DNA from 3 places in the Paracoccus sp. pheM1 genome. Region 3 is predicted to be linked to each of the others. Evidence: riboswitches for the same ligand, from Rfam matches in the RefSeq annotation. Region 3 holds a riboswitch; each other region holds the start of a gene.

Region 1 (7,257 bases), on a different contig from region 3:
CATGGCATGGATGCCGCGGCGGTGGCAGACCTTGACCACGCGGGCGGCATAGGCGGCCAGGAAGGCGTCCTCCATCCCGACCTGCGCCCGGTCGGGCAGCACATAGGCGGCATGGCTGCGCAGGGTCTTGATATAGCTGAAGATATAGTCCCAGCGGCCGCAGTTCAGCCCGGCGATATGGTCGCGCAGCTCCCAGACGATCTCGTCCATCTCGAAGGCGGCGGGCAGGGTTTCGATCAGCACCGTGGCCTTGATCGTGCCCTGCGCCAGCCCCATGCGGTCCTGGGCAAAGGCAAAGACCTCGTTCCAGAACCGCGCCTCGCCATGGGCTTCCAGCTTGGGCAGGTAATAGAACGGCCCGCGCCCGGTCGCGGCCAGCGCCCGTCCGCAATGATAAAGCGACAGGCCGAAATCGAACAGTGCCGCCGAGACCGGCTGGCCGCCGATCAGCACATTCGCCTCGGGCAGGTGCAGCCCGCGCGGGCGGACGACCAGCAGCGCCGGGTTGGGGCCGACGCGATAGCTCTTGCCATTCGCCTGGTGCTCCAGCGTGCCGTCGCGATAGTCGATCAGGTTCGCCTGCCCGGCGATGACATTGGCAAAGCTGGGCGCGGTCGCATCCTCGAAATCGGCCATGAAGACGCGCGCGCCCGAGTTCAGCGCGTTGATCATCATCTTGCGATCCACCGGGCCGGTGATCTCGACCCGGCGATCCTCCAGCGCGGGCGGGACGGGGGCGGCCTGCCAGATGCCCTGCCGGATCTCGCGCGTCTGCGGCAGGTAGTCGGGCAACTCGCCCCGGTCGATGCGCTCCTGCCGACGGGCGCGGGCGACCATCAGCGCATGCAGCCGCAGGCCGAAGCGGGCCTGCAATGCGGCGACGAAACCCAGCGCCTCGGGGGTCAGGACATGATCCGCGCCCGGCACGGCGCGCAGGACGACGGGCGGAAGCGGTGGGGCATTGCGGTCGAGCGGCATGGCGGCCTCCTGTGATTCACGGCGTAATGTCACAGTAGTAATGTCATGCTGCATGTGCATTATTGCTTTGAAAACAACGGGTGTTGCGGTCAGTCTTGTCACCGTGCAGCCGCAGAACTTGTAAGGTTTGTCACATGGCCCGAGGCGAGAAACTGATCATCGGCCAGCGCCTGCGCGTGCTGCGCCAGTCGCTGGGGCTGACCCAGGCGCAGATGGCGGCCGAGCTGGGCGTCTCGGCCAGCTATGTCACGCTGATCGAATCCGACCAGCGCCCGGCCTCGGCGCGCTTCCTGATGCGGCTGGCCGAGGTCTATGACATGAACATCGCCGAGCTTGCGCCCTCGACCGACGCGCAGCTTGCGGCGGATTTCGCCGCGGCGCTGAAGGATCCGGCGCTGGAGGCAGGCGCGCCGTCCCGCGCCGAGATCGAGGCGGTGCTGCAAGCCTCGCCGCGGATCGCGGCGGCCTTCGTGCGGCTGCACGACAGCCACCGCCAGGCGCTGCTGCGGCCGCAGGCCGACGACAACCCGCTGACCGACCGCGACAAGGTCGAGGCGCTGGCCGGCACATCGCGCCCGGTCGATGCGGTGCGCGGCTGGTTCTATGCCCGGCGCAACCATGTCGATGCGCTGGACCGCGCCGCCGAGGCGCTGGCCGAGGAGCTGGCGCTGCACCGCAACGAGCCGCATATGGCCCTGACCGGCCGGCTGGCCGCGCATGGCATCGCTGTGCGCATCCTGCCCGCCCCGGTCATGGGCGAGCAGCTGCGCCGCTTCGACCCGCACCGGCGCGAGCTGATGCTGTCGGAACTGCTGGCGCAATCCAGCCGCCGCTTCCAGATCGGCGTGCTGCTGGCCCGGCTGGAGCAGGAACCGCTGATCGCCCGGCTGGTCGACGAGGCGGGGCTGGCCGACCCGCCTGCCGTCGCGCTGATGCGGGTGAGCCTGGCGAATTACTTCGCGGCGGCGCTGATGATGCCCTATGCCCGCTTTCTCGCCGCCTGCGAATCGGCGCGCTACGACGTCGAGCTGCTGGGCCACCGCTTCGGCGCCAGTTTCGAGCAGACCGCGCATCGCATGTCGACGCTGCAACGCCCCGAGGCGCGGGGCATCCCGTTCTTCTTCGTGCGGGTGGACCGGGCCGGGAACATCTCGAAACGCTTCAGCGCCGGGCGGTTCCCGTTCTCGCGCTTCGGCGGCACCTGCCCGTTGTGGAACATCCACGCCGCCTTCGAGACGCCGGACCGGGTGCAGACCCAGGTGATCCGCATGCCCGAGGGCGCCAGCTATTTCTCGATCGCGCGCACGGTGGCGCGGGCCGGCGGCACCCATGGCGCACCGGCGCAACGGCTGGCGATCGGGCTGGGCTGCGACGTGGCCTATGCGCCGCGGCTGGTCTATGCCGACGGCATCGACCTGGACCGCATCCGGCCGGTGGACATCGGGCTGAACTGCTATCTCTGCGAGCGGCCGGATTGCTCGGCCCGCGCCCATGCCCCGATCAACCGCCGGCTGCGCGTCAACGAACGCGAGCGCAGCCTGGCGATCTTCAGCTTCGAGGAGGGCTAGGCGCCCGCAGGCAGGCCGTGGCCGGGCGCCCATGCTGACGCTTGCCAGCGCCCGCGCCGGCAGCTAGGGAGAGCGCGTCGGTTTCCGCAAGGAATTGAAAGGGAATCCGCCGGGGTCGCAAGGCCCCGAACCGGAACTGCCCCCGCAACTGTAGGCGGCGAGCAGGATGCGAGAACGCCACTGTGGCCCCGTGCCATGGGAAGGCCGCATCCCTGCCGTGACCCGCCAGTCAGGAGACCTGCCGACGACGTTTGACCAATCCGAGCGGGTCGGCTCGGGAGGGGTTGCGACCGGCATTGGCCCGGTCTCCATCCGCTCATCCGGCCTGTTCATGATGTAGCGGAAGGAAACATCATGCTGAGGCTCACCACGGCGATCATCGCCACGTCCACCCTGGCGCCGATGGCGCTGGCGGGCACCGAATACCCGCTGACCCTGACCAGCTGCGGCCACGAGGTCACTTTCGACAAGGCGCCCGAAAGCGTCGTCAGCGTCGGGCAAAGCACGACCGAGATCCTGTATATGCTTGGGCTGGCCGACAAGGTGGCGGGCACGGCGCTGTGGATCAACCCGGTCCTGCCCGAATTCGCCGAGGCGGACGCCAGGGTCGAGCGGCTGGCCGACAACGCCCCCAGCTTCGAAAGCGTGCTGGCCAAGAAGCCTGGGCTGGTGGTCACGGCCTATGAATGGATGATCGGCCCGCAGGGCGCGGTCGGCACGCGCGAGATGTTCGACGACGCGCAGATCCCCAGCTGGATCATGCCGACCGAATGCGTCGGCAAGGACAATACGCAAAGCATGGACGGCGCGCGCTCGGTCCTGTTCGACACCGCGCTGCTTTACCAGGGCATCGAGGAACTGGCGGCGATCTTCGACGTATCGGAGCGCGGGACCGAGGTGATCGCCGACCTGAAGGCGCGCGAGGCGGCGGCGGTCGAGCGGGCGCAGGCGCTGGACCTGCCCGAGGGCGTGTCGGGCCTGTTCTGGTATTCCTCGGCCGAGATCGAGATCGACCCCTATGTCGCGGGCGCCAATGGCGTGCCGGGCTGGATGCTGTCCAAGCTGGGGGTGCAGAACGTCGTCGCCTCGCCCGAGGAATGGCCGACCGTCGGCTGGGAAACCATCGCCAAGGCCGGCCCGACCTTCATCGTCGCGGCCGAGATGAACCGCCGCCGCTTTCCCGCCGACGACATCGCCGTCAAGCGCGATTTCCTGACCTCGGACCCGGTGACAAGCGAGATGGAGGCGGTGAAGAACGACCGCATCCTGACCATGCCGGCCAATGCGATGGACCCCTCGGTGCGCGCGATCTACGCGCTGGAATCGCTGGCGGACTCGCTGGCCGGGTTCGACCTGCAATGAGGGTGCGCGCCGCGACCCGCAGCACGGGGCGCAATCGGGGCTGGCTGTGGCTGGCCCCCGCCGTGCTGGTCGCGGCGCTGCTCTTCGGCACGGCGGTGGGCGAGACGCGCATTCCGCTGGCCACCGTCATCGAGGTGCTGGCGGTCAAGGCCGGGCTTGGCTCGGCCGCGCTCGACCCGATCGACGCCAGCGTGATCTGGCATTACCGGCTGTCGCGGGCGGTGGTCGCGGCCTGCGGCGGCGCAGGCCTGGCGCTGTCGGGGCTGATCCTGCAGGCGCTGCTGCGCAACCCCCTGGCCGAGCCCTATCTGCTGGGGATTTCGGCCGGGGCCTCGACCGGGGCGGTCACGGTCGCGGTGGCGGGGATCGGCGCAGGGCTGCTCAGCATGTCGGCGGGCGCCTTTGCCGGGGCGCTGACCGCCTTCGCGCTGGTCGCGGCGCTGGCGCGCGCCGCCGGCGGCGGAACCGGGATGCGCGGCGCCGGGGTCATCATCCTGGCGGGCATCGCCGGCTCGCAGATGTTCAATGCGCTGACCGCGCTGATCATCGCGCAATCGGCCAGCGCCGAGCAGGCGCGCGGCATCATGTTCTGGCTGCTGGGCAACCTGTCGGGCGTGCGCTGGCCGGACAGCTGGGTCGCGGTGCCGATGGCGGCGCTGGCGCTGGGGGTGGGGCTGTGGCATGCGCGCGCGCTCGACGCCTTCGCCTTCGGGGCGGAAAGCGCCGCGTCGCTTGGCATCGACCTGCGGCGCACGCAGGCGCTGCTGATCGGCACGGCCTCGCTGGCGACGGCGATCATGGTCTCGATCGCCGGGGCCATCGGCTTCGTCGGGCTGGTGGTGCCGCATGCGATGCGCATCCTCGTCGGGCCGCGCCATGCCAGGCTGGTCCCGGCGACGGCGCTGGCGGGGGCGGTGTTCCTGGTGCTGTCCGACGTCGTCTCGCGCATCGTCATTCCCGGCCAGGTGCTGCCCATCGGCGTCATCACCGCACTGGTCGGCGCGCCCGCCTTTGCCGTGGTCATGATCCGGGGCCGGCAGCGATGACGCCCATCCTGGAAGCCGTCGGCGCCAGCCATGCCGTGCGCGGCCGCGAGATCCTGTCCGACATCAGCCTGCGCCTGCATCCGGGCGAGACCCTGGGCCTGATCGGGCCGAACGGATCGGGCAAGTCGACGCTGATGGGGCTGATGGCGGGCCTGCTGCGCCCCAACCGCGGCGAGATCCGGCTGGAGGGCCGGCCCATGGCCCGGCTGGGGCGACGGCAGATCGCGCGGCGGCTGGCGCTGGTCGCGCAATCGGCCGAGACGGCCGAGCGGATCACGGTGCGCGACGCGGTCGAGCTGGGCCGCACGCCCTGGCTTGGCCCGCTGCGGCCATGGGGTGCCCAGGACGACGACGCCGTCGCGGCGGCCCTCGACGCCGTGGACATGGCGCATATGGCGGGACGCGACTGGGCCTCGCTTTCGGGGGGCGAGCGCCAGCGCGTCCATATCGCGCGCGCCCATGCCCAGGCGCCGCGCATCCTGCTCCTGGACGAGCCGACCAATCACCTGGACATCCATCACCAGATCGCCATCCTCGACCTGGTCGCGCGGCTTTCCGTCACCACCGTCATCGCGCTGCACGACCTGCATCACGCCTTGCGCTGCGACCGGGTCATGGTGCTGCGCGCGGGCCGCTGCGTGGCGCTGGGGCCGCCGATGGAAATCCTGACCCCGGCGCTGATCCGCGAGATCTTCGCGGTCGAGGCCGAGATCATCCCCCATCCCCGCGGAGGCCGGCCGGTCTTCGCCTTCCAACGCCTTGCCTGAAAGGACATCCCATGCTGCTTCGCGCCGCGCTTCTTGCCTGCCTGCTGCCCGCCGCCGCCCTGGCCGAACTGCATGAGGTCAGGATGCTCAACCGCAACGACACCGGCCCGATGCCGTTCGAGCCGGACTACCTGGTGGTCCGGCCCGGCGACACAGTCCGCTTCCTTGCCACCGACCCCGGCCACAACGCCGCCACCATCGCCGGCATGATCCCCGAGGGTGGCGAGAAATTCATCGGCAAGATCAACGAGGAAATCGAGGTCACGCTGGACGCCGAGGGCATCTGGGGCATCAAATGCTCGCCCCATTACACCATGGGCATGGCGATGCTGATCCAGGTCGGCGACAGGCCCGCGACCAAGGCCGACCTGCCCGACGACCTGCCCGAAGCCGTTCGCCAGAGGATGCTGGAAATCCTCGAGCGGCGGAAAGCGGACTGAGCCGCGGCCGGGACCATGCGGAACCGTTCGGTCAAGGACGACATCCGCGACTATTGGAGCCACCGGGCCGAGACCTATGACCAAAGCCCCGGCCACGGCCTGATGGCCGCGCGCGAGGCCGCCGCCTGGCTGGCGCTGATCCGGCGCCACCTCGGCCCCGGCGAAGGCCGCCTTGCGCTGGACCTGGGCTGCGGCACCGGCGCCATGTCGCTGCTGATGCGGCAGGCGGGCCTTGCCGTCACCGGGCTCGACTTCGCCGGCCCGATGCTCGAGCGCGCGCGCCGCAAGGCGCAAGAGGCCGGCGCCCGCCTCGGCTTCATCGCCGCCGATGCCGAGAATACGCTGGAGCCGGACAACCGCTACGACGTGATCATCGCGCGCAACCTGCTGTGGACCCTGCCCGCGCCGCAGGCCGCGCTTGGCGACTGGTTCCGCATCCTGAAGCCCGGCGGGCGGCTTCTGGTCATCGACGGGGACCATGCCCGCCAAAGCCTGATCGAGCGCGCCCTGCCCCGGCTCGACCGGCTGCTCGGCAGGATGCAGGACAGCCACAGCCTGGTGACGCCGGCGCAATGGCGCGACCATGGGCGGATCATGGCGCAGCTGCCCTTTGGCGCCGGTCTGCGGGCGCGGGACGCCGCCGATCTGATCGGCGGGGCGGGCTTCACCGATCTGCGGCACGAGAACCTGCGGGCGATGCACAGCCGCCGCTGGCCCCTCTGGTCCCGCGCACGGCTTGCGGCGCTTGGCCAGCACCGCTTCGCCGTTTCGGGCCGCAAGCCGGGGCCGGGACAGTGACCGCCGGCCTGCCCACCGGAGAGCCGCGATTGTCCCCGAAAACGCCGCCACGGGGAAGAAGTCGGGGCAGTCTCAGCCCTGCGCGGCAGAGCAGCCGCAGCCGGCCGGCTGGGACCGCCCCCTCGCCTCGACCGGCAGGGGCGCCAGATCGCCCTTGCGCAGCGCCCCTGCCGCCGCGACCAGGTTCTTCAGCGCCGCCTCGGTCTCGGGCCAGCCGCGGGTCTTCAGCCCGCAATCGGGATTGACCCAGAGCCGCTCGGCCGGGATCACGCTGGCCGCCTTGCGCAGCAGGGTGATC
Region 2 (7,257 bases), on a different contig from region 3:
GACCCAGTCGCAAAGCGGCAGCACCGCCGCAAGCCGGGCGGGGTAGGGGCCGGCCGTGTGCAGGCCCGTCCTGAACCCCAGGGCCCGGACCGCCCGCAACGCCTCGGGCAGGCCGCGCTGAAGCGTCGGCTCCCCGCCCGAGAACACCACGCCGTCAAGCAGGCCGCGCCGTCCCGCCAGAAAGCCCAGGACCTCTTGCCAATCCAGCGCCCCCTCGGCCTCGGGTGGGATGAGATGCGGGTTGTGGCAATAGGGGCAGTCCCAGGGACAGCCCTGCAGGAAAAGGGTGGCGACCAGCTCGCCCGGCCAGTCGCAGCTGGACAGGCGCTGCAGGCCGCCGATGCGGATCTCAGCCAAGATCGGCCCGCCGCTCGCTGAAATACAGCCGCTCGCGGAATTCGCCCTTCTTGCCGCGGTTGAACGAGGATACCGGGCGGTGATAGCCCATCACCCGCGTCCAGATCTCGCAGGGCTGGCGTTCCTCATCCGCCAGCAGGATCTCTTCCGGTCCGGTTTTCCGGTCGTCGAACATGGTCTTTTCCTTCCTCAATGCGCGGCCGATTGCCGCTTTTTCGCGATTAGCTCTTCGTCGCAGCGCGGGCAGAACGCGTGTTCGCCCGCGATATGGCCATGCCTGGGGCAGACCGAGAATGTGGGCGTGACGGTGATATAGGGCAGGCCGAAATTCTCCAGCGCCCGGCGCACCAGCTTGCGGCAGGCCTCGGCCGAGGACAGCTGCGTGCCCATGTAGAGATGCAGCACCGTCCCGCCGGTGTATTTGCGCTGCAGCGCCTCTTGCCGTTCCAGCGCCTCGAACGGGTCGTCGGTAAAGCCGACAGGCAGCTGGCTGGAATTGGTGTAATAGGGCTCGTGTTCGGTGCCGGCCTGGAGGATGCCGGGAAAACGCCTGCGGTCCTCCTTGGCGAAGCGATAGGTGGTGCCCTCTGCCGGCGTCGCCTCCAGGTTATAGAGATGTCCGGTCTGTTCCTGGAAGGCGGTGATGCGCGCCCGCAGATGGTCGAGCAGCCGCAGCGCGAAGGCATGGCCCCAGCCCGTGGTGATGTCATGCGCATCGTCGGTGAAGTTGCGGATCATCTCGTTGATGCCGTTGACGCCCAGGGTCGAGAAATGGTTGCGCAGCGTGCCCAGGTAGCGCCGGCTATAGGGAAACAGCCCGTCGTCCATCAGCCGCTGGATCACCCGGCGCTTGATCTCCAGGCTGTCGCGGCCCAGGTCGAGCAATTCGTCCAGGCGCCGCAGCAGCCCGGCCTCGTCGCCCTTGTGCAGATGGCCCAGCCGCGCGCAGTTGACGGTGACGACGCCCAGCGAGCCGGTCTGCTCGGCGCTGCCGAACAGCCCGTTGCCGCGTTTCAGCAGCTCGGTCAGGTCCAGTTGCAGCCGGCAGCACATGGACCGCACCATGTTCGGCTTGAGGTCCGAGTTCAGGAAGTTCTGGAAATAGGGCAGGCCGTATTTCGCCGTCATCGCGAACAGCAGCTTGGCGTTCTCGCTGTCCCAGGGAAAATCCGGCGTGATGTTGTAGGTCGGGATCGGAAAGGTGAAGACCCGGCCCTTTTCGTCGCCGCGCGTCATCACCTCGATATAGGCGCGGTTGATCATGTCCATCTCGGCCTGCAGATCGCCATAGGTGAAACCCATCGGCTGACCGCCGATCACGGGCACCTGGTCGCGCAGATCCTCGGGGCAGACCCAGTCGAAGGTCAGGTTGGTGAACGGGGTCTGCGTGCCCCAGCGCGAGGGGACGTTGAGGTTGAAGATCAGCTCCTGCATGGCCTGCCGCACCTCGGCATAGCCCAGCCCATCCTTGCGGATGAAGGGGGCCATATAGGTGTCGAAGGAACTGAAGGCCTGCGCGCCAGCCCATTCGTTCTGCAGCGTGCCCAGGAAGTTCACGATCTGGCCGATGGCGCTGGACAGGCGCTTCGGCGGCCCGGCCTCGACCTTGCCGGGGACGCCGTTGAACCCCTCGGTCAGCAAGGTGCGCAGCGACCAGCCGGCGCAATAGCCGGCCAGCATGTCGAGGTCGTGGATATGCAGGTCGCCCCGGCGATGCGCCTCGCCCACGGCGGGCGGATAGACATGCGACAGCCAGTAATTGGCCACCACCTTGCCCGAGACGTTCAGGATCAGCCCGCCGAGCGAATAGTCCTGGTTGGCGTTGGCATTCACCCGCCAATCGGCGCGGTCCAGGTATTCGTTGACCGACGAGGCGACATCGATGGCGACATCCCTTGCCGGCGCGATGGGCGGGGACGTAAGCGGCGCCGGCATCAACGCGCCCTCCCTTGCCTGCGGCTTGCTGCCGCCCTTGCGGTGCTGCGGACGGCGGCGCCGGCCTTGGCAGGTCTGGTGGTGAAGGATGGCTGCATCTGTTCCCCGTGCTGCTGGGGGCGGGGCAGGCCAGGACGCATGGAGCCCTGCGGCGACAAGGCCGCATTGCCAGGCGCACCGCCGGGACACCCCGCCCGTGGTTCATCGTCATCATCACGGCAGGTCTCCTGGCTCGCAGGTCGCCGCCCTTGCCGGCCTTCCCAATGCCGTGCGGCACCAGTGGCGTGATCCGGCGCAGGCTCGCTGCTTACAGTTGCGGGGGCAGCGTCGGCCTTGCCCCGAAAGGCGCACCGGCTTCCCTCTTCGCTTTCGGACCGGATCGACCCGAAAGAACCGTGATGCCTACATATGGGGATGATGACGCCGTATCCGTCAAGATGTTGTATTGACCTGCGACATTTTGTGCAGGATAGTCCGGCCGCCTGGGCAGGGACCACGAAGCCCTATCCTGATCCGGGGCACGGCACTGGGCGGGCTGGTTGCGGGATTGCGCTTCGTGGACCTTCGGGTCGTCCCCCGGCCTTTGTGCCCATGGCCAAGCAGGGCCGGCACCGGAATGACCTTGGGCAGGAACCGCCAGCCATGGGCCTTTGCCAGCCTGGCTGACAGGGGCGCTAGATCGTCACCTTGACGAAGCTGTCGCGCAGCGCCGCGGACCAGGCGGCGGACATGGCCATGAAGGCCGGGTCGCCTTCCAGGATGCGGCGCTTGTGGCTGACCCGGCAGTCGTCCTTGCGGATCACCGCCAGGTCCAGCGGCATCCCCACCGACAGGTTCGAGCGCAGCGTCGAATCCATCGACAGCAGCACCGCCTTTTGCGCATCGGCCAGCGAGGTCTGGGGCGTCACCACCCGGTCGAGGATGGGCTTGCCGTATTTGTGCTCGCCGATCTGCAGGAAGGGGGTGTCCTCGGTCGCCTCGATGAAATTGCCCTCGGGATAGATCAGGAACAGCCGCATCTCGCCGCCGGCGCGCTGGCCGCCGACGATCATGCTGGCGCTGGCTTGCTGGTTCAGGTCGCGGCACTGGTCCACGATCTCGCGCCGGGTGCGGTTCAGCGTCCGGCCGATGATCGTCGCCACCTGCAGCATGGTGGACGCGCGCATGATCGAGGTCTCTTCATCGGCCTCGGGCAGTTCGATGGCCTCTTGCAGGCGGGCGATGGTTGTCTGGGTCAGCGACAGGCTGCCGGCGGTCATGATCGCGATCACCCGCTCGCCCGGCTGCTCGAAGAAGAACATCTTGCGATAGGTCGATATGTTGTCCAGCCCGGCATTGGTCCGGGTGTCCGAGAGCAGGACGAGCCCCTCGTTGAGCTTCAAGCCGACGCAATAGGTCATGACCGTTCCATGGCACAAAATCCCCCGAGGGATACGACCGCCCCGCGCCCGGCGCAACAGGCAGGGCTACTGCTCCATCTCCTCGACCTGCACCCGCACGTCCAGGCTTTCCTCGCCCGTGCCGAAGGTGGTGCCGCGCACCGGCGCCGCGTCATCCGCATCCAGACCCGAACCCAGCCGGACATAGCGGTCGTCGGGACAGCAGGCATTGGCCGCATCGAAGCCGACCCAGCCCAAGGCGCCGACATGGACCTCGGCCCAGGCATGGGCGGCGTCATGCGGCTCGCCCCCGGCGTTGGAATGCAGATAGCCCGAGACATAGCGTGCCGGCATACCGCGTTCGCGGGCGCAGGCGATCAGCGCATGGGCATGGTCCTGGCAGACGCCCTGGCCGAGCGCCAGCGCCTCGGCGGCGGTGGTGTGCGACTCGGTCACGCCGGGGACGTAGGCGATGGCGGCCGATACCGCCTCGGCCAGCCGGTGGGCCAGGTCCAGCGCATCCTCGCCCTGCACGGAACGGGCAAGCTCGCATAGCCCCGGATCGGTCCCGGTCACGGCGGTCGGGCGCATGTAGACCAGCGGATGCACGGTCTCGCGATGGTCGCGCAGCACGCCGGCGGTGTCCCGCGTCTCGACCTGGCCGGCGATCGAGACCACGACCTCCTGCACCGGGCCGCGCACGGTCCAGCCCTCGATCCAGTCGCCCGCGCCGTCGCGGAAGCTCGCGCCGCGCTGGCCGCCCGAGACCGAGATGGTCCAGCCCGAGACCCGCTGCCCCTGGTGGACCGAGGGGGTCAGGCGCAGGCTCTGCACCAGCCCCTGCGCCGGCGGATCGTAGAAATAGCTGGTTTCATGGATGATCTTCAGCCGCATGACATCTGCCCCCTACATCCGCCCGCTCAGGTAATCGTCATGCACGGCGTTCGAGATGCTGGCCAGCTCGTTGATGAACCAGGACAGGAACTCGTGCAGCCCTTCGTCGAAGATCGCCTCGATGTCGCGCGCCATCAGCTGCTCCAGCGTCTCATGCGCGCGGCCCGAGGCGCTGGCCGGCACCTCGGCGCCATAGCGGCGCACCAGGCCGTCCAGATGCCAGACCGCCTCGTAAAGCGAGGTCAAAAGCGACCGCGGGCTCTCGCCGTTCAGGATCAGGAAATCCGCCACCTTGCCGGCCGTCACCTCGCCGCCATAGGCCCAGTGGAAGGCCCGATGCGCCGAAAGCGCGCGCAGGATCACCTGCCATTGATAGTTGTCGAGGCCCGAGCCCACGAACTCCACCCGCGGCAGCAGCACGAAATACTTCACGTCCAGCAGCCGCGCGGTCGCGTCGGCGCGTTCCAGCGAATAGCCCAGGTTGACGAAATGCCAGCCGTCGTTGCGCAGCTGGGTCGCATTGATCGCGCCGCGCACGGTCGAGCCGTGCCGGGTGGTGAAATCGGTCAGCATGGCGGTATCCAGCCGGGCGCGCGGCTGCCGCTCCAGCGCCCGCAGCTCCTGATAGGCCATGTTCAGCGCATCCCAGACCTGGCTGGTCAGCGCCGTGCGCACGATCCGCCCGCCCTCGCGCGCCCGCTCGATGCAAGAGGCGACCGAGGACGGGTTGGCATGGTCGAAGAACAGCCAGCTTTCGATGTTCTCCTGGGTGATCTCGTCGCCGTAGCGCTCGGCAAAGGCGGCCTGCGCCCCCGAGGCGCGCAGCAGCGATTCCCATTCGTTGCGATAGCCCTCGGCGGTGTTGGGCAGCAGGGTGATGCGCGCGCCCACGTCCAGCAGGCGGGCGGCGGTTTCGGCGCGTTCCAGGTGGCGGCCCATCCAGAACAGGTTGGCGGCGGTGCGGCTGAGCATGGCTGACCCTCCCATTATTCCGACAGGATCCAGGTGTCCTTGACGCCCCCGCCCTGCGACGAGTTCACCACCAGCGAGCCCTCGCGCAGCGCCACGCGCGTCAGCCCGCCCGGCACCAGCTCGATCCGGTCGCCGCAGAGGCAGAAGGGCCGCAGGTCGACGTGGCGCGGCGCCACCCCCTCGTCGACAAAGGTCGGGCTGGTGGACAGTGCCAGCACCGGCTGGGCGATGTAATTGCCGGGGTCGGCCTGGATGCGCAGGGCAAAGGCCTCGATCTCGGCCTGGGTCGCGCAGGGGCCGATCAGCATGCCGTAGCCGCCCGAGCCATGCACCTCCTTGACCACCAGATCCTTGAGGTTGGCCATGACATAGCGGTAATCCTCGTCCTTCCACAGCGTCCAGGTCTGGACGTTGCGCAGGATCGGCTCTTCGCCCAGGTAGAAGCGGATCATCTCGGGGACGAAGGTATAGACCGCCTTGTCGTCGGCCACGCCCGCGCCCGGCGCCGAGGCGATCGAGACCCCGCCCGAGCGATAGACATCCATCAAGCCCGGCACGCCCAGCATGGAATCGCGGCGGAAGCACAAGGGATCGAGGAACTGGTCGTCGATGCGGCGATAGATCACGTCCACCCGCTTCGGCCCCTGGGTGGTGCGCATGTAGACGAAGCCGCCATCGACGAAGAGGTCGCTGCCCTCGACCAGCTCGACGCCCATCAGGTTCGCAAGGAAGCTGTGTTCGTAATAGGCGCTGTTGTAATGGCCGGGCGTCAGGATCACCACGGTCGGCGGTCCGTCGCATTTCGCCGGCGCGACCGAGGCGAGCGTGCGGCGCAGCAGTTCGGGATACTGGTCCACCGGCTCGATGCAGTTGTTGCGAAACAGCGCCGGGAACATGCGCATCATGATCTCGCGATTCTCCAGCATGTAGCTGACGCCCGAGGGGGTGCGGCAATTGTCCTCGAGCACGTAGAACTCGTCCCGGCCGGTGCGGACGATGTCGATGCCGACGATATGCGAAAACACCCCGCGCGGCGGCACGAAGCCGACCACCGCCTTTTCATAGGCCGCGTTCTGGTAGACCAGCCGGGCGGGGATGCGGCCGGCGCGCACGATCTCGCCCCGGCCATAGACGTCGCGCAGAAAGGCGTTGAGCGCCCGCGCCCGCTGCTTGATGCCGCGTTCCAGCCGGCGCCATTCGCTTTGCAGGAACACCCTGGGCATCATGTCGAAGGGGATCAGCCGGTCCGGGTCGCCGCCCTCGCCATAGACCGCGAAGGTGATGCCGATGCGGCGGAACAGCGCCTCGGCCTCGGCCTGCTTCATCTGGCGGATCTCGGCAGGCATGGCCTCGATCCAGTCCGAGAGCATGGCATAGGGTTCGCGGACCCGGCCGCCATCGACCATTTCATTGTAATACATCGTCATCGCCGCCACCCTTGCCTCTGCCCATGATCTTCGCATCTGGGCGGGCACTGTCCACAGCCGGGCCGCCTGCGGCCAAAGCGAAATCAGGATTTGACGAGCGTCGGGCATTTTCTGGCGGAATAATAGGCAGAAAGCGAACCTCGCCCGCCGAAAGCGCCGGAAAGCCCTGCGATGGGGCCGCATCGTCCCTGCCGGATTTGCGGGCAGCGCGCCCAGGCGGCGCAAATGGCGTGGAAGCCGATGCCCCGCTCTCACCCCCCGGCCGCCCGCATCTGAGTCGGTCGGGCTATCTG
Region 3 (7,257 bases):
CGACGGCCGCGGCATGGCCGGAAGGGTCCAGCCCGCGCAGTTGCAGGTTGGCGCGGCTGGTCAGGTCGATCAGCCCGTTGCCGTGCCGGGCCGAGAGTGCCGCGATCAGCCGTGCCTGGTCCGGTTCCAGCCGGCCGTTCCGCGCCCGGATGCGCAGCACCAGCCCGTCGCCCGATTGCATCGGCCGCAGCGCACCGGGGCACCAGCCCTTGACGGCGAAGCTCATGGCGCCAGCTCCGCCAGGACCGAGTTGCGGCGGCTGACCCAGAGGCCCGATTCGAGCAGCCGCGCGAAAAGCGCGCGCATGGCGGCGAGCGCGGCGGGGTTTTCGCGTTCCATGAAGGCCAGGACCTCGGGCCGGCCCAGCGTGGCGTCGTGATAGAGGTCGAAGAGATGGCCGGGCACCACGCCGGCCAGGTTGGCGAAGGCGGCCATGTGGTCCAGCGTCGCCGCGATCTCGGCCGCGCCGCGAAAGCCGTGCCGCATCATGCCGTCGGCCCAGGCCGGATTGGCGGCGCGGGCGCGGGTGACGCGGGCGATTTCCTCGGCCAGGGTCCGGGCCCGCGGCTGGTCCGGGCGGGTGGCGTCGAGGTGGTAGAGCGCCGGCCGCGCGGCGCCGATCCGCGCCATGGCGGCGGCGAAGCCCGCCTCATGCGCGGCATAGTCGCCGGCCAGCAGCAGGTCGGATTCCGGCAGGTCCTGCGCATGGACGAAGGCATCGGCCTGGGCCAAGCGGTCGCGAATCGCCTGCGGCTGGTGGGTGATCCGGCCATCGGCGGCGATGGCATGGGAGGAGGCGGCCAGCCAGGCCTCGCCCGCCGCCTGCCGCGCCTGGTCGGTGAAGCTCTCGGCCAGGTCGGTGATGCCGAGGCCGTAGAGCCCCGGTTTGGGGCCGAAGACGCGGGGGGCGCGGTTGCGATAGGGGTTGTCGGCTGGGGTTTCGTCGCGGTCCGCCAGCGCCTCGGCCCCGGTCTCGAAAAGCTGGGCGAGGCCGGGGAAGATGTCGCGAAACAGGCCCGAGACCCGCAGCGTCACGTCGATCCGCGGCCGGCCAAGCTCGGCCAGGGGCAGGATCTCGATGCCCGCGACCCGGCCCGAGGCGCCGTCCCAGCGCGGGCTGAGGCCGGCGAGATGCAGCGCCATGGCGAATTCCTCGCCCGCCGTGCGCATGGTGGCGCTGCCCCAGAGGTCGACGACCAGGCCGCGGGGCCAGTCGCCATGGTCCTGCAGGTGGCGGCGCAGCAGTTCCTCGGCCAGTTTCACCCCCTGGGCATGGGCATTGCGCGAGGGCACGGCGCGGGGATCGACGGTGAAAAGGTTGCGCCCGGTCGGCAGCACGTCCTGCCGCCCCCGCGCCGGCGAGCCCGAGGGGCCGGGTGCGACCCGCTGGCCGGCCAGCGCGCGCGCCAGCCCTTCGCGTTCGGCCGCGCCGCAGGGGCCGGTGCCATAGACATGCAGCCCGTCGCCGAAGCGGCTGTCCTTGAGATCGCAGAGGAAGCGGTCGATCAGCGGGATCGCCTCGGCCGCCGCGGCGTCGGGGGGCAGGCCCAGGTCGGTTTCCACCCCGGCGGCGCGGGCCTCGTCGCGGATCGCCGCGATCAGCCGGTCGCGCCGGCGCGGATCCAGCCCGTCGGCGGTGGAATATTCGTCGAGCAGCCGCTCCAGATGCGCGAGGTTCTCGGGCACCGCGGAATCCGCCAGCGGCGGCGGCAGGTGGCCCAGCGTCACGGCGGAAAGCCGGCGCTTGGCCTGCGCAGCCTCGCCCGGATCGTTGACGATGAAGGGATAGATCACCGGCATGTCGGCCAGCAGCGCCTCGGGCCAGCATTCGCCCGACAGGGCAACCGACTTGCCGGGCAGCCATTCCAGCGTGCCATGCGCGCCCATGTGGATCAGCACGTCCGCCTGCGTGCGCAGCCACAGGTAGAAGGCGACATATTCATGGCGCGGGGTGCGCGTCAGGTCGTGGTAGTCGTCGGCGCGGGTCTTTGCCTCGCCGCGTTCTGGTTGCAGGGCGATCAGGTCGGCGCCGTGGCGGAGGGCGGCGAAGCGGAAGCCGTCGGGGGGCTCGCCCCATGCGGCGGCGAGGTCGTCGCGCAGGCGTTGCGGCAGGCGGGCCAGCGCTTGCCGGTAGTCCGAGAGCGGCCAGTGGATGCGCTCGGCGGTCAGCTGCCGGCCCAGGTCGTCATGGGGAAGCCCGAGGATCGCGCCGCAGGAGGCCAGCGCGTCCAGTCCGACCGCATGGGCCAGCTGATGCGCCTTGCCGGGATAGGTGGACAGCACCACCGCGCGGCGTGTCGCCTGCCGCAGCCGGTGCCAGGCGGTGATCCGCGCCACCGCCGCCTCGATGCGGTCCGGGTCGGGGGCATGGATCACGCGGGCGAGTTGCAGGTCGGGGTCGCGCTCTTGCGGTTCCTTGAAGCTGATCGCGCCCAGGAATATGCGGCCGTCCACCTCGGGCAGCACGACATGCATCGCCAGGTCGGCGGCGGAAAGCCCGCGATCCTCGGCCGCCCAGAGGGCGCGGGGCGCGGTGGACAGCGCCACCTGGAAGACCGGGCAATCCGTGCCGTCGAAGGGCGTGGCGCCGGCATCGTCGCGGGCGGAAAAGGCGGTCAGGTTCACCACCGCGACAAGGCCGGGCAGGTGCGGCGCCAGCCAGTCGGCAAAGCCCGGCGCCTTGAGCGAGGGCGCAAAGACCCCGGTCGCGGCAAAGCCGGCCGTGCGCAGGGCGCGGATCATCGCGTCCACCGGCGCCAGGTCGGCCGCGGTCAGGTAGCTGCGATAGAAGCTGACCAGCACGCCGGGTTCGGGGTCGGGCCGGGGGCGGTCGATGACGCCGCGGTCGGGATCGTAGAAACCGAAGTCCGGGATCGCGGCCTGCCCCTGGACCGGGGCGGCGGGCAGGCCGGCGGCCCCGGCCAGTTCCGCCAGCGCCATCTGCGCCGCGACCGCACCGCCCTGGTCGCAAAGCGCCGCCAGCCGATGCAGCAGCGGCAGCGGCAGGGTGGAAAACCGCTCCAGCGTCGGGTCGGGACGCCCGTCCGCCGGCAGGAAGGCCAGGGCGATCCCGCGGCGGCGGGCCAGATCCTGGAGGCTGGCGACGCCGTAATGCCAATAGGGCTCGCCGCCGATCAGCCGGACCAGCACGGCGCGGGCGCCGGAAAGCGTCGCCTCGCAATACTGATCGACCGAGACCGGGTGCCGCAGCGCCGAGAGGTTGCACAGCCGCAGCGAAGGCAGCCCCCCGGCAGCGCGATGCCAGCCCGCCGCGAAAGCGCCGAGGTCGCTGTCGGAATAGGACAGCACGACCAGGTCGGCGGGGCCTTGGCCGGGGTCGGTCGGAACCTCGGTCTCTTCCAGCCCACGGCTTTCGCGGAAGACGACATGCATCGTCAGGCAGCCAGGACCGCCCGGATCGCGGCCTCGTCGATGTCGTCATGTTCGGCGATCACCACCAGGCGCGAGGCGCGGGGGGCGTCGCCCCAGGGCCGGTCGTATTGGTGCCGCACCCGCTCGCCCACCGCCTGCACCAAGAGGCGCATGGGCTTGCCGGCGACGGCGACATGGCCCTTGACCCGCAGGATGTTCTGTTCGCGGGCCAGCCGCTCGATGCGGGCGGCAAGCTCGCCGGGGTCGGCGATCTCGGCCAGCTCGATCACCACCGAGTCGAAATCGTCGTGTTCGTGGTCGTCGGCGCCGTCGTGGTGGCTGGGGCGGGCGGCGAGGTCGTCCTCGGCCGCGGCACCCAGGCCCAGGATCACGCGCGGGTCGATCACCCCGTCGGTCAGCGGCAGGATCGGCAGCTTGCGCGGCGCCTCGGCCTCGATCACGGCGCGGGCGGCGGCCAGCCCCTGCTCGCCGGCCAGGTCGGCCTTGGACAGCAGCACGATGTCGGCGCAGGCGATCTGGTCCTCGAACACCTCGGAGAGGGGCGTCTCGTGGTCCAGGCTGTCGTCGGCGGCGCGCTGCGCCTCGACCGCGGCCTCGTCGGGGGCGAAGCGGCCCGCCGCCACCGCCTCGGCATCGGCGAGCGCGATCACCCCGTCCACGGTGATGCGCGAGCGGATCGCCGGCCAGTCGAAGGCCTTCAGCAAGGGCTTGGGCAGGGCCAGGCCCGAGGTCTCGATCAGGATGTGGTCGGGCTTGACCGGCATCGCCATCAGCCGTTCCAGCGTCGGGATGAAATCGTCGGCGACGGTGCAGCAGATGCAGCCGTTCGACAGCTCCATGATGTTCTCGGCCGGGCAATTCTCGTCGGCGCAGGACTTCAGGATCTCGCCGTCGACGCCCATGGTGCCGAATTCGTTGACCAGCACCGCCAGCCGCTTGCCCTGCGGCTGCGACATCAGGTGGCGGATCAGCGTGGTCTTGCCGGCGCCCAGAAAGCCGGTGATGACGGTGACGGGGGTCTTGGTCAGGTCGTTCATCTTCTATCCAATCGGGGGAATGCGCGCGAGGCTGCGCTTGCGGAAAATCGTGACGCGCTCGCGCCAGGGCACGATGCCGTCGGGGGCCTGGGCATAGGCGGCGGCGCCCAGCAGGATCTCGGTCGCGTCCTCGGCCGACATGCGGCCGTAGACATAGGTCCAGCGGCCCGCCGCCGACAGCGCGATGGCGGCGCCGTTGGCGCAGGCGGACAGGCATTCGACGGGGACGATGCGCACGCCGTCGGGGGCGCCTTCGGCCGCCAGCGCGTCATGCAGCCGCGCGCCGGGCACGGGCTCGCCCTCGGGGACGGGCTGGCCGGCGCGGCAGGTGATGCAGACATGCAGCGTGACGGTCATGCGCCCTTCATCCCTCAAGGCGGCACGAGGCAGGGGACCAGCGCCCAAGCCCCAGCGGGAACACCCCGTCCGCCGGTCAATCCTTCGCGCGCTGGCAGGTCTCCCGGCTTGCGGATTCGGGCCTGGGCCCACGGCCGCCCCGCCTTCCCGGCGTCTCGCCAGTGGCCTCGGGGCGACCTTTCCGGTCACGGTCGCGGGGGCGGCTGCTTCCAGGCGGTTGCCTGTCGCATTCCCTCTTCGCCTGTCGTAGGACAGGAACCAGCGCCTCTCGTCTGTGCGCGCCCGGTCCCGACTTGTCAAGCGAAGGAGTGCCCGATGCAGACCGACGACAATACCCGCCACGCCGAGAAGATGGCCCGGATCAAGGCCGCCCGCGACCGGATGATGGCCGAGAAGCAGGGCGAGAAGGGCCTGGTCATCGTCCATACCGGCAAGGGCAAGGGCAAGTCGTCCTCGGGCTTCGGCATGATCCTGCGCTGCATCGCCCATGGCATGCCCTGCGCGGTGGTGCAGTTCATCAAGGGCGCCTGGGACACCGGCGAGCGGCGGTTGCTGACCACGCATTTCGGCGACCTGTGCCAGTTCCACGCCATGGGCGAGGGCTTCACCTGGGAAACCCAGGACCGCGAGCGCGACATCGCCGCCGCCCGCGCCGGCTGGGAAAAGGCCAAGGAGCTGATCCGCGATCCGCAGATCCGCATGGTCCTGCTGGACGAGATCAACATCGCGCTGCGCTATGACTACCTGGACCTGGACGAGGTGCTGGATTTCCTGCGCAGCGAAAAGCCGCCGATGACGCATGTGGTCCTGACCGGACGCAACGCCAAGCCGGAACTGATCGAGCTTGCCGATCTTGTGTCCGAGATGGAACAGGTCAAGCACCCCTTCCGCGATGGCATCAAGGCGCAACCGGGGGTGGAGTTCTAGCCTGTTTCCTGTCATCTGCCGCTTGTGCAGGATCAGTGAATTCGAAAGGATGTTCGGACATGTTTGCGAGACAAGGCCTTGTGGCGCTGCTGGCGATCTGCCCCGTCTCGGCGGCCTGGGCCGTGCCCGCCACCGAAGAGGGGGCCGCGCGGCTGCGCGGCGTTTTCCAGACCTATTTCGGCGGCACCGAGGGCGTGGTCGCCGTCACCCCCCAGGGCGAAAGCTATGAACTGCGGATCGACCCGGCGCCGCTGCTGGCGCAGGTTCCGGCCGAGCAGGCCCAGGTCAGCGTCTCGGCCCTGACCTATCGGCTGACCGACAATGGCGACGGCAGCTGGGGCGTCAGCGAGGACCAGGTGCTGAGCTGGTCGGTGGTGGTGCCGCGCCTGTTCGAGCAGAAGGGCACGACCAGGGTCGAATCCACCGGCATCTGGGACGAGGGGCTGATGAGTTTCCGCGAACAGACGGCGGTGATGACGGATTACGTCATCGAGTCGGTGCAATATGCGCCCCCGCCGCCGCCCGGCGCCGAAGCCGCGCCCGAACAGCCCCCGACCGAGCCCGAGGTCGTCTCGCGCGATCACCAGCGCACGGCGCGGATGGAGGTGTCGCTGACCGGCGCGCCCGGCAAGGCCGGCGGCGTCGACCAGGCCATGAGCTTCACCGCCGAGGGGCTGGAGCAGTCGCAGGAGATCCTGATGGGTCCGGGCGGCCAGCCGATGACCTTCCAGATCACCGCGCCCGGCTACGAGGGCAGCGGCCAGATCACCGGCGCGCGCACCGAAGGCATGCTGTCCCTGCTCGCCTGGTTCGTCGCCCACCCGTCCGAGGAGCTGATCAAGGGCTCGCAGGACGGGCTGCGCGACAAGCTGGCCGCCGCCATGCCGCTGTGGGACGACCTGTCGATGGAGGCGGTCCTGCATGATCTGAAGATCGGCTCTCCGCTGGGCGAGTTCGGCCTTGCCTCGACCAAGGTGACGGTCGGCCTGTCCGGCGCCACCGCCGACGGCCGGCTGCACGAACGGGTGGCGCTGTTGGGCGTGACCGTGCCCGAGGGCGTGCTGCCGCCCTGGGTCGAGCCGATCCTGCCGCAAGAGGTGACGCTGGATTTCACCGCCTCGGGCTTCGACCTGGCGGCGCCGGCGAAGATGCTGATCGAGGGCTTCGACCTGGCCGCCGAGGAACCCTTTGCGCGGCTGGTGCCCGAACAGCTGCAGGCGGCGCTGCTGCCTGGCGGCACGGCCGACCTGAAGCTTGCGCCGTCGCAGATCAAGGGCGACGGCTACCAGATCGACTATCGCGCGGACATCGCGGCCGGTCCGGGCGCGGCGCCCACCGGCGCGGCGCTGATCTCGGCCACGGGGCTCGACAAGGTCGAGGCGGCGCTGGCCGCGGCCCCGCCCGAAGAGGCCGCCCAGCCGCTGATGATGCTGCGCATGGCCCGCGCCATGGCCAAGCCCGGCGCGAGCGGCGAGAATGTCTGGGACATCCAGATGCCCGAGGGCGGCGGCCCCTTTACCGTCAACGGCCAGCCCATGGGCCC

The links. A riboswitch is a leader RNA that binds a small molecule or an ion and turns the genes downstream of it on or off. The one in region 3 is predicted to bind cobalamin.
Region 1: linked by a shared signal. The riboswitch ahead of KF941_RS24130 (ABC transporter substrate-binding protein) and the one ahead of KF941_RS11115 (DUF1636 domain-containing protein) in region 3 are both predicted to bind cobalamin.
Region 2: linked by a shared signal. The riboswitch ahead of KF941_RS17580 (ribonucleoside triphosphate reductase) and the one ahead of KF941_RS11115 (DUF1636 domain-containing protein) in region 3 are both predicted to bind cobalamin.

Annotation. Positions count from the first base shown of each region.
Region 1 covers NZ_JAGXCX010000003.1:281,485-288,741, forward strand. Annotated here, with positions in the region: gene aceB (malate synthase A) at 1-978, opposite strand, end outside; gene KF941_RS24125 (helix-turn-helix transcriptional regulator) at 1,113-2,546, shown strand; cobalamin riboswitch at 2,608-2,807, shown strand; gene KF941_RS24130 (ABC transporter substrate-binding protein) at 2,901-3,908, shown strand; gene KF941_RS24135 (iron ABC transporter permease) at 3,905-4,954, shown strand; gene KF941_RS24140 (ABC transporter ATP-binding protein) at 4,951-5,721, shown strand; gene KF941_RS24145 (pseudoazurin) at 5,733-6,161, shown strand; gene KF941_RS24150 (methyltransferase domain-containing protein) at 6,177-6,959, shown strand; partial or broken gene KF941_RS24155 (hypothetical protein) at 7,032-7,257, opposite strand, start outside.
Region 2 covers NZ_JAGXCX010000002.1:706,685-713,941, reverse strand. Annotated here, with positions in the region: gene KF941_RS17590 (anaerobic ribonucleoside-triphosphate reductase activating protein) at 1-357, opposite strand, end outside; gene nrdD (anaerobic ribonucleoside-triphosphate reductase) at 350-532, opposite strand; gene KF941_RS17580 (ribonucleoside triphosphate reductase) at 547-2,292, opposite strand; cobalamin riboswitch at 2,492-2,705, opposite strand; gene KF941_RS17575 (proteasome-type protease) at 2,967-3,692, opposite strand; gene KF941_RS17570 (transglutaminase family protein) at 3,759-4,565, opposite strand; gene KF941_RS17565 (alpha-E domain-containing protein) at 4,578-5,537, opposite strand; gene KF941_RS17560 (circularly permuted type 2 ATP-grasp protein) at 5,552-6,964, opposite strand.
Region 3 covers NZ_JAGXCX010000001.1:2,176,484-2,183,740, reverse strand. Annotated here, with positions in the region: gene KF941_RS11130 (precorrin-3B synthase) at 1-226, opposite strand, end outside; gene cobN (cobaltochelatase subunit CobN) at 223-3,393, opposite strand; gene cobW (cobalamin biosynthesis protein CobW) at 3,396-4,430, opposite strand; gene KF941_RS11115 (DUF1636 domain-containing protein) at 4,434-4,787, opposite strand; cobalamin riboswitch at 4,863-5,065, opposite strand; gene cobO (cob(I)yrinic acid a,c-diamide adenosyltransferase) at 5,103-5,714, shown strand; gene KF941_RS11105 (hypothetical protein) at 5,774-7,257, shown strand, end outside.